DNA from 2 places in the Leminorella grimontii genome. Region 1 is predicted to be linked to the other one. Evidence: predicted binding sites of a transcription regulator. Region 1 holds the regulator's gene; the other holds the start of a gene.

Region 1 (4,180 bases):
CCTGACGACGCAAGATATCAGCTCTGACGATCGCGTCACGCTTTATGGGGCAAGTTTTACCTCTGAAGGGATGAAGATGCGCGGAAACCTGCGCAGTAAAACAGCTAAGCTGATTGAAAAGGTAAAAACCTATTATGAAGTTCAACCAAAAGCCGGTAACAAAAATGCACCGTAACCCTAACGTCGGACGCTCGGCGCTTGTTGCCGCCGCACTGCTTTTGACCAGCACGTCGGCGTTTGCGCTAAAGGACGACACAAACCAGCCGATCAACATTACGTCAGCCCAACAGTCGCTGGACATGACGGGTAACGTCGTTACCTTTACCGGTGATGTGGTCGTCAAGCAGGGTTCTATCGACATTCGCGCAGACAAAGTCGTTGTAACCCGCCCTGAAAACGAGAAAGGCAAAGAGGTCGTGGAAGCTTTCGGCAATCCGGTGACCTTTTACCAGCTTCAAGACAACGGCAAGCCGGTGAAGGGGCACGGTCAGAAGCTGCGCTATGAGCTGGCGACCGACTTTGTCGACCTGACCGGCAACGCCTACCTTGAACAGCTGGACAGCAACGTACAGGGCGACCGAATCACCTATAAAGTTAAAGAGCAGAAGATGGAAGCCTTTAGTAACAAAGGCAAGCGCGTCACCACCATTCTGGTGCCGTCCCAGCTGCAGAAAAAGAATTAACCATGGCGCGCTTGCGCGTGACGAAAAGAAGAGTAAACGATAACGCATGGCAACACTAACAGCAGAGAATCTGGCAAAAGCCTACAAAGGCCGCCGCGTCGTAGAAGACGTCAGCCTGACGGTCAACTCCGGCGAAATCGTTGGCCTGCTGGGGCCTAACGGCGCGGGAAAGACAACGACCTTTTATATGGTCGTCGGCATCGTGCAGCGCGACGCAGGCTCTATCGCTATCGACGGTGAAGACATTAGCCTGTTGCCGCTGCACGCCCGCGCCCGCCGCGGCATTGGCTACCTGCCGCAGGAAGCCTCTATTTTTCGGCGTCTGAGCGTCTACGATAACCTGATGGCAGTGCTTCAGATTCGTAACGATTTAAACAGCCAACAGCGCGAAGACCGCGCCAACGAGCTGCTGGAAGAGTTTCATATCGATCACCTGCGCAAGAATCTGGGGCAGTCCCTGTCAGGTGGTGAACGCCGTCGGGTAGAGATCGCCCGCGCGCTGGCCGCCAACCCCAAGTTTATCCTGCTGGATGAACCGTTCGCCGGCGTTGACCCGATTTCCGTCATTGATATTAAAAAGATCATCGAGCACCTGCGCGACAGCGGCTTGGGCGTACTAATAACGGACCACAACGTTCGCGAAACGCTGGACGTCTGCGAACGCGCCTATATCGTAAGCCAAGGCCATCTGATTGCGCACGGTACGCCTTCTTCTATTCTGGAAGACGAACACGTTAAGCGCGTTTATCTGGGCAACGAGTTCAGACTTTAAGCAAAAGAGACGTAAAGCGGTACTATGAAGCAAGGTTTACAGCTCAGGCTAAGCCAACAGTTAACCATGACGCCCCAACTACAGCAGGCCATTCGTCTGCTGCAGCTGTCGACGCTTGAGCTACAGCAGGAGATTCAAACCGCGCTGGAGAGCAACCCGCTGCTTGAACAGGCTGACGCCCACGACGAAATCGACGCGCGCGAAGAGCCCGAGATGGAGAATATTGACACCAGCGACGCGCTGCAACAGTCGGATATTCCCGAAGACCTCCCGCTGGACGCCTCCTGGGACGAAATCTACACCGCAGGTACGCCTTCCGGCACCCGCAACGACTACGGGGACGACGAGCTGCCCGTCTTTCAGGGCGAGACCACGCTGACGCTTCAGGACCATCTGATATGGCAAATGGATCTCACCCCCTTTACCGAGCTGGATAAGGCTATCGCCGTCGCCATCATCGACGCCGTCGACGATGCGGGCTATCTTACCGTCCCGCTGGAAGACATCGCCGAAAGCCTGGGGCAGGAAGATGAAGCGGTAGACATCGCAGAAATTGAGGCGGTGCTTAAGCGCATTCAACGCTTCGATCCGGTCGGCGTCGCCGCGCGCGACCTGCGCGAATGCCTGCTGGTGCAGCTATCCCAGCTGGATAAAAACACCCCGGGGCTTACGCAGGCGTGTGAGATCGTTTCAGAGCACTTGACCCTGCTGGGCAATCACGACTTTAGAACGCTGCTAAAACTGACTCGAATCAGCGAATCGTTGCTAAAAGAAGCGATGCAGCTTATTCAAAGCCTCGATCCGCGCCCCGGCCAATCGATATACGCCAGCGAATCGGAATACGTCATTCCCGACGTCCTAGTGCGTAAAATTCAGGGGAAATGGTGCGTGGAGCTCAATACGGAAAGCGTTCCGCGGCTTCGCATCAACCAGCACTACGCCGCCATGACCAACACGCATAACGCCAGCGATAATCAGTATATCCGCAGCCATTTGCAGGACGCAAAGTGGCTGATAAAAAGCCTGGAAAGCCGTAACGATACGCTGCTACGGGTAACGGAATGCATCGTGGAGCGCCAAGAGGCCTTCTTCGAGTCAGGGCCGGAATTTATGAAGCCCATGGTTTTAGCAGACATCGCCCAGGCCGTTGATATGCACGAGTCCACCATCTCACGGGTGACTACGCAAAAATATCTGCACAGCCCGCGCGGCATTTTTGAGCTAAAATACTTCTTCTCCAGCCATGTGAGCACCGAAAGCGGCGGCGAAGCCTCCTCTACCGCCATCCGTGCGCTGGTGAAAAAAATGATCTCGGCCGAGAATCCCTCCAAGCCGCTCAGCGACAGTAAAATCGCCGATATGCTAACGGAACAGGGAATTATGGTCGCCAGAAGGACCGTGGCAAAATACCGAGAGTCGTTGTCCATTCCTCCCTCAAACCTGCGTAAGCAGCTGGTTTGAGCCAACGGTTGCTATAAATGATGAGCACGCTATCCACCACACAACTACGCGCCATTCTCAAGCCTGAAAGCACGCGCTGCGCGGTTCACTGTTCCAGCAAAAAGCGCGCGCTGGAAATTATCAGCGAGCTGGCCGCCGAGCAGCTAAATATCCCTGTCGCCACCGTTTTTGAGGCTATCCTCAGCCGTGAGCGCATGGGCACAACCGGCATCGGCGCAGGCGTCGCAATCCCTCACGGCAAGCTGGAAGAAGACACCACCCGCGCCGTTGGCGTATTTATTACGCTTGAGCAACCGGTTAGCTTCGACGCGGCGGATAACCAGCCGGTCGACATCCTGTTCGCGCTTTTAGTGCCTGAGGGCGAGTGCCAAAGCTATCTGGAAACGCTGTCAGCAATTGCCCAACGTTTTAGCGATAAAACCCTGTGCCGCCAGCTGCGCATCGCACAGACGGACGAAGAGCTGTACCAGCTGCTGGCCGGTGCGACGGACGCTCAGGAAGAAGCGCCGAAGCCTGAAGAAGATTCGTCCGTTGATGAATCGCATGATGAGAAGTAATGACACAAAATGATGGCATAAAGTTGCTTTTGTCATGTAGAGTGAAAACGTTATCGCTATATACGTATACAGTGCCAATGAAGGCAAACGAATTATCCTGCGGCGATGAGCGATAGCACAGCCGACCGTAGATTAACCTCGTATTACGATCACTAAGGGGAAGAGTAACATGGTGCTGATGATTGTCAGCGGCCGTTCCGGCTCGGGTAAATCCGTCGCGCTCCGTGCGCTGGAGGATATGGGGTTCTACTGTGTCGACAACCTGCCTGTGGTGCTACTGCCGCAGCTGGCGGAAACGCTCTCTCAGCGAGAAACGTCCGCCGCCGTCAGCATTGACGTACGAAACCTGCCTGAAACGCCAGAGATCCTGGAAGAGGTGCTCAACGGCCTGCCCGGCGACTTCACGCCCCAGCTTCTGTTTTTAGACGCCGACCGTAATACGCTTATCCGCCGCTACAGCGACACCCGTCGTCTGCATCCGCTGTCGAATAAAAACCTGTCGCTTGAGAGCGCTATTGACGAAGAGGACGCCCTGCTTGAGCCTCTGCGTTCGCGGGCCGACCTGATTATCGACACGGCCGAAATGTCCGTACACGAACTGGCCGAAATGCTCAGGGCCCGCCTGCTCGGCAAGCGCGAACGCGAGCTGACGATGGTGTTTGAATCCTTCGGCTTTAAGCACGGCATCCCCATCGACGCCGACTACG
Region 2 (4,180 bases), 2.0 Mb from region 1:
TTCTCGTCTGAATGAGCCGCTAATTGAGCTGGCCTCTCAGCAGGCCATGTTGCAGCAGGCCGTGGTGGCCGGCGAGCGCATCTTTGAGCTGATGGACGGCGAACGGCAGCGTTATGGTGATGACGACAGGCCGCTGTCCTCCGGCGAAATTGCCGTTTGTGGCCTGAACTTTGCCTATAATGCGGAAAAGCCAGTGCTTAAAGACGTTAACCTGTCTATTCCTTCTCGCCACTTTGTGGCGCTGGTAGGGCATACCGGCAGCGGAAAAAGCACGCTGGCCCACCTGCTGATGGGATATTACCCTATATACGAGGGGATGATTAAGCTTGACGGCAGACCGCTTGCGAGCCTGAGCCACCGCACGCTTCGCGACGGTGTGGCGATGGTGCAGCAGGACCCGATCGTGCTGGCCGATACGGTTTACGCCAACGTAGCGCTGGGGCGGGAGGTCAGCGAGTCTCGCGTGTGGGAGGTATTGGAACTGGCGCAGCTGGGCGATTTAGTGAGAAAGCTGCCTCAGGGGCTCAATACGGTATTAGGCGAGCAGGGCAACAATCTTTCCGTAGGCCAAAAGCAGCTGCTGGCTTTGGCCAGAGTGCTGATAAAAACGCCGCAGGTGCTGATCTTGGATGAAGCGACGGCCAATATCGACTCGGGGACCGAGCGGGCCATTCATCGTGCGCTGAACGCGATTAGGCATCGCACGACGCTGGTCGTTATTGCCCACAGGCTTTCTACCATCGTCGACGCCGACAGCATCGTGGTGCTAAATCGCGGTGAAGTGGTTGAATCCGGTACTCACGCCCAGCTGTTGGAAAATAAGGGACGTTATTATCAAATGCACCAGCTGCAGCTGGCGGCAACGGCGCTGGATGAGCCGGCCTTTACGGCGTGAGAGAACGAGATAACTGCACGTTTTCAATGCCTTTTCTATACAAGTTAAAAAATAAATTATCGACAAAGTATAATCGTTGTTACAATTTGAGTGTTTTATGAGCAACGCTTTTTCTTTTATTTTCAAATAATAACTAAAGGCAGAGGCACGTCAGGTTATGCCAACGATCGTTTTTAAGTACCGCTACGACGTAAATGATTTCGTTATTCATTGAATTTTATTATTTTTTATTCCTCAATAAACGCAGTCTTTATCTTACAAATTATTTACATCGAAATTACTTTATTTTGACCCTCTCTGACAGTCCGAGCGCTATTCTCTATTTCAGATTTAACGAAAACGTATGTGGCGCTAAATCAGACGTTAGCGCGGGAGAAATCCCGCGTCGCAAACAAAACATATTCCCTTGAGGATAAATCCATGAAAAAGCTGTTACCGTTAGCCGTTGCTTCACTGTTCGTTCTGTCCAGTTCCGTCTTCGCTGCGGAAACCGCCACCGCTCCGGCCGCTGAAGGCCAGCAAGCGGCCCAGCACAAGACGGCAGATAAAACCAAGCAGCATAAAAAACACGCCAAGAAAAAAGCCGAAGCTCAAAAACCTGCCCAGCAGGAAGCACAGCAGCCCGCCGCGAAGTAGTTCGCGAATGGGCGTCTAAGCCCTATGCGTTTCTAGCGTCCTGAACAAAACCCGGCCTCTGTCGCCGGGTTTTTTACGTGCACCGTTTCGGTGCCTGCACGAAAAACAACGCACGCCGTTGGCGCATTGTTCTTGCCTTACCGCGGTCATTCAAAAAATAAAACGTTCCCCTCCGTGATTGTTTGATTAATAAACACAAAAGTTATCAATTTGTTATATGTTCGGCATTCTCCTTTCTGTCTTTGCCAACGTTAGCGCTCTCCCATGCTGGCACGCAAATTGCTCATCTTCTTATGACGGGCGAGATTCCGTCGGGAGGTGGTTTCTTAATTTAGGGGGAGAGAGCGATGAAACTGGTAACCGTCATTATAAAACCCTTCAAGCTGGAGGACGTCAGGGAGGCGCTATCGTCTATCGGCATTCAAGGGTTAACCGTCACTGAAGTTAAGGGATTCGGCCGTCAGAAAGGCCATGCGGAGCTTTACCGCGGCGCGGAGTACAGCGTCAACTTTCTACCAAAAGTAAAGATTGATATTGCGATGACGGACGAGCAGGTGGATAACGCCATCGCCGCCATTACTGAAGCAGCCTATACGGGCAAGATCGGCGATGGAAAAATTTTTGTAACCGAACTACAGCGGGTAGTACGCATTCGCACCGGCGAAACGGACGAAGGCGCGTTGTGATATCGGTCCGTCAGCATCATTTTGGAAGGGGAGAAGGCAATGAAACGATATTTATCCCGTACTGCGGTCGGCCTCTTGATTCTGCTGCCCGGCGTTGCGGCGGCGCAGACCGCAGCAGATAAGGCGGATAACGCCTTTATGATGATAAGCACCGCAATGGTGCTGTTTATGAGCATTCCCGGCATTGCGCTGTTTTACGGCGGCCTGCTGCGGGCGAAAAACGTACTTTCTTTGCTGACCCAGGTCATTGCGACCTTCTCTTTAGTCAGCGTTTTGTGGGTGGTTTACGGCTATAGCCTGGCCTTTGGCGAAGGCAACGACATTATTGGCAACCTGAGCGGCGTGATGCTTAAGGACGTTCAGCTTACTGACGTCACCGGAACCTTTTATAAGCTTATTCACGTGGCGTTTCAGGGCTCATTTGCCTGTATCACCGTGGGGCTCATCGTCGGGGGATTCGCCGAGCGGATCCGATTTTCGGCGGTGCTGCTTTTTGTCCTGATTTGGTTCACGCTGGCTTACGTACCGATGGCGCACATGGTGTGGGGCGGCGGCTACCTGTTTAAATTAGGGGCCATTGACTTTGCGGGCGGCACGGTGGTGCACATCAACGCAGCTATTGCGGCGCTGGTAGGCGCTTACATGCTGGGTAAACGCAAGGGTATCGGCCGCGAGGCGTTTAAGCCGCACAGCCTGCCGATGGTGTTTGTCGGCACGGCCATCCTCTACATCGGCTGGTTCGGCTTTAACGCCGGCTCCGCTAGCAGCGCTAACGAAATCGCCGCTTTGGCCTTTATCAACACCGTGATTGCGACGGCGGGCGCCGTGCTGGGCTGGCTCGGGGCCGAGTGGGCTTTGCGCGGTAAGCCCTCACTTCTGGGCGCCTGCTCGGGCTGCATTGCAGGGCTGGTGGCTATCACTCCCGCTGCCGGGTCCGTCGGCATCGGCGGCGCGCTGGTGCTGGGTGTCGTAGCCGGAATTGCCGGACTTTGGGGCGTCGTGGTGCTTAAGTCCTGGCTTAAGGCCGACGACACCTGTGACGTCTTCGGCGTACACGGCGTCTGCGGGATCGTTGGCTGCATCGGTACGGGCATTCTGACGTCGGCGGCGCTGGGCGGAACGGGCTATGCCGAGGGCGTGACGATGCTTAAACAGGTTGGCGTGCAGGCGGCAAGCGTGGTGGTGTGCCTGCTGTGGTCGGGCATCGTGGCTCTCGTAGCCTATAAGGTGGCCGACATCTGTTTGGGGCTGCGGGTTTCGGAAGAGACGGAACGGGAGGGGCTGGACATCAACAGCCACGGAGAAAGCGCTTACAACCCGTAACGTATTTCGGACTTTCCCCATGGCCCCGAGCGTCTTGCCCGGGGTCATTTTTATATTTAACGCAATGCGGGAGGATTTACTCGAATTCGTCTTCCTGATGGAGGCGGATTACCCCTTCCTGCGCGGTAGAGGCGACCAGCAGGCCCTGACGAGTAAAGAACTGCCCGCGAACAAAGCCGCGCGCGCCGCTGGCCGAGGGGCTGTCGACGGCGTAAAGCAGCCAGTCGTCAAAGCGGAACGGACGGTGGAACCAGATAGAGTGATCGATAGTGGCTACTTGCATACCCGGCTGGAACAGCGCCGCGCCGTGAGGTTGAAGCGCGGTTAGCAGAAAGTGAAAGTCGGAGGCGTAGCCCAACAGGTATTTATGAACGCCCGGGTCATCCGGCATCGCGCCGTTAGCCTTAAACCACGCGTATCTGACCGGCTTGTCGATTTCCGCTTTGTGCAGCGGGTAAAACTTCACCGGCCGGATTTCAATCGGCATCTCCTGGCAGAACGGGCTATTAAGCCCCCCCGGCAGCAGGTGGGCCATCTTCCTGGCGATTTCCGTCTCGGAAATAAGCGATTCCGGCGTCGGTACGTCTGGCATAGGGAAAGCCTGATGGTCAAAGCCAGACTCGCTGCTTTGAAAAGAGGC

What was found. Region 1 encodes sigma-54, which starts transcription at its own class of promoters, with help from an activator protein. Its sites were predicted from a motif close to GTTGGCACANNTTTCGCTNT; they were not measured.
Region 2: the regulator sigma-54 is predicted to act here: its motif matches at 1,798-1,817, upstream of glnK (P-II family nitrogen regulator).

The regions. Positions count from the first base shown of each region.
Region 1 is NZ_CP146357.1:3,314,477-3,318,656, forward strand. It holds gene lptC (LPS export ABC transporter periplasmic protein LptC) at 1-175, shown strand, start outside; gene lptA (lipopolysaccharide ABC transporter substrate-binding protein LptA) at 165-683, shown strand; gene lptB (LPS export ABC transporter ATP-binding protein) at 730-1,455, shown strand; gene rpoN (RNA polymerase factor sigma-54) at 1,480-2,916, shown strand; gene ptsN (PTS IIA-like nitrogen regulatory protein PtsN) at 2,937-3,473, shown strand; gene rapZ (RNase adapter RapZ) at 3,643-4,180, shown strand, end outside.
Region 2 is NZ_CP146357.1:1,304,349-1,308,528, forward strand. It holds gene V8L73_RS06360 (SmdB family multidrug efflux ABC transporter permease/ATP-binding protein) at 1-895, shown strand, start outside; gene V8L73_RS06365 (hypothetical protein) at 1,316-1,531, shown strand; gene glnK (P-II family nitrogen regulator) at 1,879-2,217, shown strand; gene amtB (ammonium transporter AmtB) at 2,257-3,540, shown strand; gene tesB (acyl-CoA thioesterase II) at 3,617-4,180, opposite strand, start outside.